DNA from 3 places in the Paenibacillus sp. S25 genome. Region 2 is predicted to be linked to each of the others. Evidence: riboswitches for the same ligand, from Rfam matches in the RefSeq annotation. Region 2 holds a riboswitch; each other region holds the start of a gene.
The links. Region 2 has a riboswitch for cobalamin ahead of KAI37_RS25280 (ABC transporter substrate-binding protein). Riboswitches for the same ligand answer to the same signal wherever they lie in the genome.

Region 1 (3,155 bases), 210 kb from region 2:
GTGCAGGCGGGCCTTGCGGATCTCGGCGGTTTGCGGGAAGCTACCAATGGTCGTCGTCGGCAGCGGAGGCAACTTCAGCTTATTTTGCTGAATCTCACGACGCTCGGCGAAAGGAACGCTGCGTGACAGAGGCTCTTTTGCCAACAGGTCGGCCAGATCTGCAGCTGTCTGTACGCGTGCCGCTGAGCTGTTGAAACGGGTTACCGCATCCGCACTTTGCTCAAGCTTGGCGAGTGCGGAAGGATCGTGTTTGCCAAGTGCAGCCGTCAGGACGGCGATTTCCTCCAGCTTTTCATCGGCAAAGGCCAGCGCTTGCACCAGCTCCTTGTCCAGCTTTTGCTCTGCCTCCAGACTGACCGGCACATGCAGCAGACTGCATGATGGCTGTACGATAAGCTGTGCGGCAGTGGTTTGTTCTGCTAACTGACCCAGCAGGGCAGCCACAGCGTTCAGGTCGCTGCGCCATATGTTGCGCCCGTCAATGACCCCAGCGCCCAGCGTTTTTCCTTTAGGGAAGCCATGCTGTAATATATGCTGAAGATTTTCGCCATCATCATACACAAAATCAAGACCCAGTCCCTGTACCGGAAGTGCGGACAGACGCTCATAATGGTCCAGGCTGCCAAAGTAGGTTTGCAGCATTATATTTAAAGAGGGCGCAGCTTGAGTTAAAGCTTCATAGACTTCCTGAATAATGTCCAAATCCTCTGCCGGGAATGAGGTGGTCAGGACAGGTTCATCGATTTGGACCCACTGAACGCCTTCTGCCGCTAGTTCAGACAGGATACGGGTGTACAGTGGCAGGAAGCTTCGTACGATGGTGGCCAAATCCTTATGATCATAGCCTTTGGAAAGGGTAACGAATGAATAGGGGCCGATGAGGACCGGTTTCCCATCAATGCCTAGTTCTTGTTTTGCTTCACGATAAGCCTGTAAAGGTTTATTTTCAGTGAACACCGGGACTGCGTTTGCCAATTCAGGAACGATGTAGTGATAATTGGTATTCATCCATTTGGTCATTTCACTGGCGGTTGCTCCCTTCTGTCCACGAGCGATCCCGAAATACACGGACAGAGGAACCGGACCTGCGGGACGATGGTTGAACCGTTCGGGTACCAGACCGAACATCACAGATGTATCCAGCATGTGATCGTAATAGGAGAAGTCTCCGACAGGAATGCGATCAATCCCCTTGTCACGCTGCTTGCTCAGATGCTCCAACCTTAATCTTTTCATCTCCATTTGCAGTTCGCTTTCGTTAATGCTGCCGTTCCAGAAGCGTTCCAGTGCTTTCTTCCATTCCCGGTTTTCGCCGATACGTGGATATCCCAGATTACTGCTAATCAAGCCGGACAATTCAGGCCATTCAATAATGGACATGTACTTTTCCTCCTAGTGGGTAGCTGTTTTATTTTTACGTACCAAAAAAGGCATTCTTCCCCCCAGAGTTAAAAATAAGTAGGGGAAAGAATGCCTCCGTGATTGAAAAATCAAAAATACGGCGACTGCTCTTAACACCTCCCTATCTTCCGTAGGTACTTGCGATGTTGTTAAAACAGGCAGGTCTCCTGACTTACGGATCATGACTCTCAGCATTCCTTCCCGGTCTGTGGACCAGTGGATATATGAACAGCTGAAAGTTCCCCGTTTACAGTGGCGGGACCGTGCCGGATTTGCACCGGCTTCCCTTTTAAGCCTGATCTGAATAGAACAGACACCTATCTCCAAGCTATGCGGTTGAGGTATGACGAATAATTATGCACTCGTATACTTGTTCACCATCATAAGTGAAACTTACAGGATGCGCAATAGAAACTCCAATGGAATCTGTTAGCATATGAAAAAAAGACAAGCCTTACCCGTGAGGGGGACTTGCCTTACATTAGATATAGCATCTTGCCTTCTGGGTAGACATCGCCTTATGCCAATGAAACGGTATAGCCTGCCTGAATACTGGCTCTCACATCCACCAGACGCTGGTTGCGACTGCCCCGGAAGGGAAGGGTCAGGTCCTTTTGCTGTTCTACAAAACGACCATCCACAATCACATCGCACAAAAGCGCTAGCTCCTGTCGCTCCTGATCTGTGAGTAAATCTTCATAGACAAAGCCAGTATAAGCCCACACGGTTCGGTCGGGACAGGCCTCGCGGAAGTCACGCACAAATTGCGAGCATTCTGCTGCTGAGAAAAACGGATCTCCCCCGCAGAGAGTCAGTCCGTCCAACAACGGATTATCCATGATGTCACGAATGACTTCCTGTTGTCGTTGGGGTGTGAATGGCTCACCTGCACGGAAGCTCCACGACGCTGGATTAAAGCATCCGGGACAGGCATGGCGGCAACCGCTAATGAACACGACGGTGCGCAGGCCGTATCCTTCGTTCAGAGATTCCGGAATATAGCCACACAAATTCACTTATGTTTCACCCGGTCTCGAACTTCTGCCTGTTTTGCAGCATTAAAGCGAACGGTATAATCTCCTGTCAGATATCCGGTTACCCGACGTAAGCGCTGAAAGTGTGTATGCTCCTCATCTGTGCCGCATTGGGGGCAGCTTGTCCCGATAATCCCTTCATAACCACATTCCGTACAACGATCCACCGGGTGGTTGATAGAGAAGTAGCCGATGTTCTGATGCAGCGCGTACTGAACAATTTTAAGAAACGCATCCGGGTTATTCCGCGCATTACCGTCCAGCTCGATGTATGAAATCGCACCAGCGTTGCATAGGTTATGAAACGGAGCTTCCAAGCTGATTTTACGAGCAGCCGGGAGTGTGTAATACACGGGAATATGAAAAGAATTCGTGTAATATTCTCGATCATTTACCTCAGGAATAATCCCGAAATCACGTTGATCCAGCAATGTGAATTTGCCCGACAGACCTTCGGCAGGCGTAGCGAACAATGTAATATTTAAATTGTGATGTTCACTCATTCGATCGCAATACACGCGCATGGAAGTGATGATTCGCTGTGCCTCGCGGTATACGAAATCATCCTCCCCGTGGTGTTTCCCGTATAGTGCCTTCATGCACTCAGCTAGCCCGATGAACCCGATCGAAAGCGTACCGTGCTTTAGTACGCTTCCCACCTTATCATCTGGCGCCAGTTCTTCTCCACCTTCCCATACCCCTTCACGCATCATAAAGTCC
Region 2 (3,155 bases):
CGCGTTTCCTTATACAGCTTTCTCGCAAAATGTTGGTCTGATTTCGCTCACACGCGTCAAATCGCGGAACGTCATTTTTGCTGCCGGCGGTATCATGGTTGTTCTTGGTTTGCTTCCTAAGCTGGCTGCCTTAACGACAGTGATTCCTAACGCTGTGCTGGGCGGGGCGATGATCGTCATGTTCGGCTCGGTCGCTGCATCAGGCATGTCTATTCTGTCAGAAGTGGATCTGCGGAAGGAAAGCAATCTGCTGATCGCAGCATGCAGCATTGCCGTGGGCCTAGGCTCTGCCGTTCTGCCACAAATGTTCGACCAGCTGCCGAGCTTTGCCAAAATGCTGTTGCAAAATGGTATCGTTTCGGGCTCGGTTACAGCGATTGTCTTGAATATCGTTTTGACGAGAAAACAGGGCGAATCGGTCAAAAGCGTGACGGTTCAGGAGGTTCCACAGAAGGTTTGATGATTAGGAAAAAATAAGATAGCCGGAAAGAGGACGTATGCCTCTTTTCCGGCTTTTTGGCATGGAGTTATCCAGAACTGATTATTTATTTAGCAGCATGAAGTTATTGATGAAACCCTCTTCCTGTATAAAGATCGGGGTTTGGATTTTCGAAGTAAAGTCATAATAGTACACGCCGCGTCCTTCATCCTGATTTTTCTGAGAGGCGCTGCCTAAATAGTAGATACCCTTGCCGTCTGGGGACATATAGAGACTGTGCAGTGGCGCTAAAGTTAACTCTTAAGTTGATTTATCTACTAGAGGAATTTGCTAGAGTAGTGGGCAAGGTCGTGGTATAATTTACCTTATGGATTTTGAATAGTGGTGGATGTTTTCGGACCACGGTGCAGCTTCCCGAAAGGGGGTGAAGCCGATGGTCACACTTGTGTCGTGCTACGATGTGTTGCGTTGGATGGTTACGTTACTAAGCCTGGTGTTTAGTATTCGTAAACTTTATCGCTGGCTACGTCGGAAATTTCGGAACAAGCGAAAACCCACCGCGTAATTAGGTTGGCCCCTAACGGTGGGTTTCGTTTGCATTGACATTTAGTTATGCAGCGCGCCGTGGTGGTGATCCACAGCCTTTCAAGTCCTAAGAGTCTTTGCCGTTGGCGCGGCGAAGACTCTTTTTAGTATACGACACGGTAGTTTACTCTATACCTAATTTTAACACTTCAATTGCGTGCACGCAATTGGAGGTTACGTCTTGTTTCTACCTTATCGTTCAAATTTAAATTATTGTGCAGCATTTATTGACAAGCCTGTGACAACAAAATAAGATCGTAATGGAAAGAAATAAAGGAAGAAAACAGGTGTGAGCCGGACGACTCTGTGTACGGGGTTTTGTTGAGACCATGTAGATGGATTTTGAGCGTGTTCACTTAAAAGGGAAGTTCGGTTGATTCCGACACGGGCCCGCCACTGTATACAGGCCTTAGCAGGATACTGCTGGAGCTTTCAGAACAGCCACTGGAACTGTGAAGAACCGGGAAGGCCTGAAAGATGCGCCTGGAGTCAGGAGACCTGCCTGTTTTGACATCACTGTCAGACCCACGGGATGCTGGGGAGGTGGTTAGGCGTGCTGCATACGGAATGTCTGAAACCGATCTGATCCCTTCTATGTTTTTGGAGTTGGCTTCGAGGTGAGTTTTGACATTTTATAATGAAAGCATTTCTGACTGCTGATCAAGTGGTCCGGAATGCTTTTTTCGCGTTTTGCGTTAGGTTTATATGATTTTACAAGATAGAGGGGGATTCATTGAATGATTAGCAATCGTAGCAGGAGTTCATGGTTGATATGTACAGGGGTGATACTGTTGCTGGCAGTTATGGCTCTTTCGGGATGTGCCAGCAATAAGACGTCGGATAGCTCCGGTAAGGGTGAAAACGCGTCAGCACAACAAACAGCGACAGATAAAAAGCTGGTAATGGCGTATACATGGAAACCGTCGGGCGTTGACCCGCACGGAGATAATAGCTGGGATGTGATGCGATCCGGTGCAGGTGAGACACTTGTCCGTTTGAATGAAAAGCTGGAGCCTGTGGCTTGGCTGGCAAAGGAGTGGAAGCAGGATAGTCCTACAGTTTGGACGTTCAGCTTGCAGGATAAAGTCACTTTTCATGATGGAAAGAGTATGGATGCAGCAAGTGTAAAAGCATCTTTACTGCGCTCTATCGAGAAAAGCCATCTGGCGAAGGATTTACTGAATGTGAAGTCCATTGATGTAAGCGGCCCGCTGGCTTTGAAAATCACGACAAACCAGCCGAATGCGGCGTTGGTGTCCAATCTAGCTGATCCATCGACGATTGTACTGGATGTGGCATCGATGAAAGATGAGCAGAGCTACCCAGCGATGACAGGCGCCTTTAAAATCAAAGCGTTCAACAAGGACCAATCGTTGGTCGTAGAGCGTTATGACGGATATTGGGGCGAGAAGCCACGACTGGCTGAAGCGACGATGAAGTTCATTACGGACGGGAATTCGCGCCTGATGGCGCTGCAATCCGGCGAGGTGGACGTAGCGACCGATATTCCGGTTGATAACACAGAGGTAGTGAAAAAGAACGACAAGCTACAAGTACTGTCGGCTCCCTCCTTGCGCACCCATATGATCGTGTACAATATGGAATCGCCAGTATTCAAGGATGCGGCGAACCGTAAGGTGGTGGACAGCCTGATTCCGCGCACATCGATTGTGAGCGCCGTCATGAGAGGCTTCGGTACGGAAGCAAGCAGTCCGTTCCCGAGCATTCTTCCCTTTGGTAAAGTTGAGCGTAAAGCGCTGGGGGGAACGGCAGAGCAGCTGTTGACGAAGGATGGCTGGCAGAAGGACGCCCAAGGGACATGGACTAAGCAAGGCAAGCCGTTCGAGGTTACGCTGCTGACTTTCCCTCAGCGTCCGGAGCTCTCTGTTATGGCTGAGGTCATCCAAAGCCAATTGCTGAAAGAGGGAATCCAGGTCAAGATTCGCAAGGTGGAAAATATCGACGAGGCGTTGACCAAAAACGATTGGGATTTTGCTATGTACAGTATGCTTACTGCTCATACAGGAGAGCCGCAATATTTTATGGACATGTTTTATTCTTCGAAAAGCGAAGCCAATGTAAGCCGGTATAGTTCCAAACCGCTAGAGAGTATTCTTAACAGCTTGAAGCT
Region 3 (3,155 bases), 240 kb from region 2:
AAGCAATGCTCGTTTCCTTGGGTGCCTGTAATCCGCCAAGTACAACCTGTAGATGCTCAGCCACAGGCACAGCGTCATCCTTTTCCATATTGCAGAAGTCGCACGCCTTCACCTTAAACACATCGCCAATCGGCATGACGATGAATCGTTCATCCCGCAGCCGTCCGACCAGTTCCTCGGGGTCTGCGCACGGTACGCGCAGTACGATCTGATGATCTGGCGTGTATTCCAGCTCGCCGTCATCACCCGCTACCTCGGCGAGCAGCGCCATCTGGCGAGCGGTGAACTTCTTGTTTCCCACCCCGGGGGAAACGCCCACCTCAAATAGCGCAGGCTTGCCAAAGCCGCCTGTCGCCATTCCAGCCGTAGCCCCCGCTCCGGCCACCGCTGACGTTCCGGCGGTGCTCTCGAAGGTAGGCGCTTGCCCGCTCCAGCGAGCGTTGGCTGCGCCAGGCAGCTTGCCGCCAACAGCGAGGCGGCTTAGTGCCTCTGCCGCCAGCGATGCTGGGGCTGCGCCGGTTTGCACAGCATTCGTTGCCTGCACGGCAGCCATCGCTTGCGGGCGTGCCTGCGTCGCAACCGCAGCGCCGCTCGCGGAAGGCCCGCCGGGCGTAGTCGGGGCTGCGCCTGCCTGCGGTGTATCCTCTTGTGCGCCCAGTGACCACGGCTCCGCTTCCGTGCGGAGACGCTGGTGCGGCTTGAGTGCCTGCTCGGTCGCATCTAATGTGTATTTGCGCTGATATCCGCGCGGAGTCACGATCAAGCCGTCATACACCGTCGTCGAGGAATTGCCGATGATTACAGTCGTCAGCATCCCGATGTCATGATTCAGCATATCCTCCAGCGTCGTTACAATAACTTGCTGACGTTCACGATAAGCACTTTTCACCAACCCGACTGGAGTTTGCGGATCGCGGTAACGCAGCAAAATGGACTGCGTCTCCACAATCTGGCGGGTACGCCGACCACTGCGCGGGTTGTATAATGCAATTACAAAATCGGCCGAAGCCGCTGCTTCTACGCGCTTCACAATCGTTTCCCATGGGGTCAGATGATCACTCAGACTGATCGTGCACGCATCATGCATAACTGGCGCCCCCAACAGTGAAGCACAGGACTGAATAGCCGAAATCCCCGGTACGACTTCTACCTCAACTCCGTCCTCGCGTCGCCAGCCTTTTTGCATCAGTACCTCATACACCAGTCCTGCCATACCATAGACTCCCGCATCTCCACTGGAAATGACAGCTACCTTCTTGCCCATCTCTGCTTGGCGAACCGCCTCCTGCGCACGGCTCACTTCCTCTGTCATCCCTGTGCGTACAATCTCCTGTCCGTTCAACAACGGACGGATCAAATCAACGTAGGTATTGTAGCCGATAATGACCTCACTTTCGGCCAGCGCATCCAGCGCCCGTTTTGTGATATGTTCCATATCTCCTGGTCCAAATCCAATCACCAGCAATTTTCCTAATGGGCTCATCGTGCTCCTCCTATTCATCCTTTTCAGGGCAGCTATGCTATCTATTTCAATGATTTATGCACATCGTGTAACTCAAAAAAACCCCATCCTGCCCGGATGGGGTTTCTATGTACGCATCTCTCATCAGACGAACAAACAGCGTAAGAAGACACTATTTGTCTTCCTCCAGCCTGCCGTTGTCCTCCATCTGACTGTTTACGTTTCAAACGCTGCTGCACGTTCATATCCACGCAAACCTCTAGCCAACATGGAAAAAGCAACGTGTGCCTGATTTCCTGATTTCGTACACCCATCCTCTCCGCGAAGGTTAACGGTGCATACAGTTCAAGGTAGGTCTCCTGGCTTGGCATCAACGGATTCTTTCGTCTTCCCCGTTTTTCACGAGTGACCATTTTAAAAAATCCTCTTCCTTACAGTGGCGGGACCGCTCGGGATTTGCACCCGATTCCCTGTTACCCTTTGCTCAACCGCAAAGGCACCTTGTCTGTCCGCTATTTGATTATGGGTCTTATCATAACCTTGCCTCAATCAGTTGTGCAAGCACGAAAAACGCTTTATTTCAAGTTCTCTGCTTTATTTTTTAGCATATGTAGCAATTCGTCCGGGTCCGCAGAGATACTTAATAACGCTGGGTGCTCAGCCCCGGTAAACCCTTCTTGCACGCTATGACGTACCATTTCTACTAACGGGTCAAAATATCCATTCACATTCAACAGCCCAATGGGCTTGCGATGAATCCCGATTTGCGCCCAGCACAATACCTCGAATAGCTCCTCGAAGGTTCCCAAGCCACCTGGAAGGGCGATAAACGCATCGGCCATCTCGCTCATTGCCGCTTTACGCTCATGCATGCTTGCCACCTCAATAAATTCGGTAACTCCCCGATGAATGATCTCTGCATCAAATAACAGGGTAGGCATAATGCCAGTGACCTGACCGTCACCCGCCAGCATTCCATCTGCCACCTCTCCCATCAGCCCCCTGCTAGAGCCACCATAGATCAGACGGATATGATGGCGAGCCATGGCTTCCCCCAGCTTGCCTGCAGCCTCAACATATACCGATGAATGTCCAGGTCTGGACCCGGCAAATACGCAAATAGAATTCATTAACGTCTCAGCTCCTGTCCTAAGTATCATGCATCGAAACTTATTCATTATATTAGATAAACATTTTCGCTATAACAAAAATCTTTGTCGATGCATGTCCAACAAAAAAAGATAAAGACCTCGTAGGCCCTTATCTTTATTTTACTCTGTATCCCAAAATATAAGTTCATTTTTTAGCATACTGCATTTATAATTTCCAGCTCATTTCAATGACCATTCACGATCTTCAGACCACAGCCATGCACCGAATCGTTATGTTCAAAATATTTGCCCAGCTCCACCATCATCGCGCCCATGCGCTCTTCGGTTGGAAACACGACTCGATCAATCCCTTCTTCCACAATGGACTGTGCAGTCACCTTCCCTACGGATACAGCAATCACATCCTCACGAAAAGCTTCCAGTAAATCCTCGATTCGATTTTGCTCTCTGGCATATTGGGCCAAAAATCGGATTTGCGGACCACTTGTGAACGTAACAGCATCAACATTACGATGGATAACATCCTCCAGTAACGCCTGCAACTTTGCTTCCTCAGGTGGGATATGCTTATAAGGAAGTAC

Region 1: linked by a shared signal. The riboswitch ahead of metE (5-methyltetrahydropteroyltriglutamate--homocysteine S-methyltransferase) and the one ahead of KAI37_RS25280 (ABC transporter substrate-binding protein) in region 2 are both predicted to bind cobalamin.
Region 3: linked by a shared signal. The riboswitch ahead of cobJ (precorrin-3B C(17)-methyltransferase) and the one ahead of KAI37_RS25280 (ABC transporter substrate-binding protein) in region 2 are both predicted to bind cobalamin.

The regions. Positions count from the first base shown of each region.
Region 1 covers NZ_CP073683.1:5,550,001-5,553,155, reverse strand. Annotated here, with positions in the region: gene metE (5-methyltetrahydropteroyltriglutamate--homocysteine S-methyltransferase) at 1-1,380, opposite strand, end outside; cobalamin riboswitch at 1,542-1,737, opposite strand; gene nrdG (anaerobic ribonucleoside-triphosphate reductase activating protein) at 1,920-2,417, opposite strand; gene KAI37_RS24330 (anaerobic ribonucleoside triphosphate reductase) at 2,414-3,155, opposite strand, start outside.
Region 2 covers NZ_CP073683.1:5,759,486-5,762,640, reverse strand. Annotated here, with positions in the region: gene KAI37_RS25285 (nucleobase:cation symporter-2 family protein) at 1-460, shown strand, start outside; cobalamin riboswitch at 1,341-1,544, shown strand; gene KAI37_RS25280 (ABC transporter substrate-binding protein) at 1,762-3,155, shown strand, end outside.
Region 3 covers NZ_CP073683.1:5,521,188-5,524,342, forward strand. Annotated here, with positions in the region: gene cobJ (precorrin-3B C(17)-methyltransferase) at 1-1,483, opposite strand, end outside; cobalamin riboswitch at 1,795-1,980, opposite strand; gene KAI37_RS24210 (LOG family protein) at 2,038-2,592, opposite strand; gene KAI37_RS24215 (uroporphyrinogen-III synthase) at 2,799-3,155, opposite strand, start outside.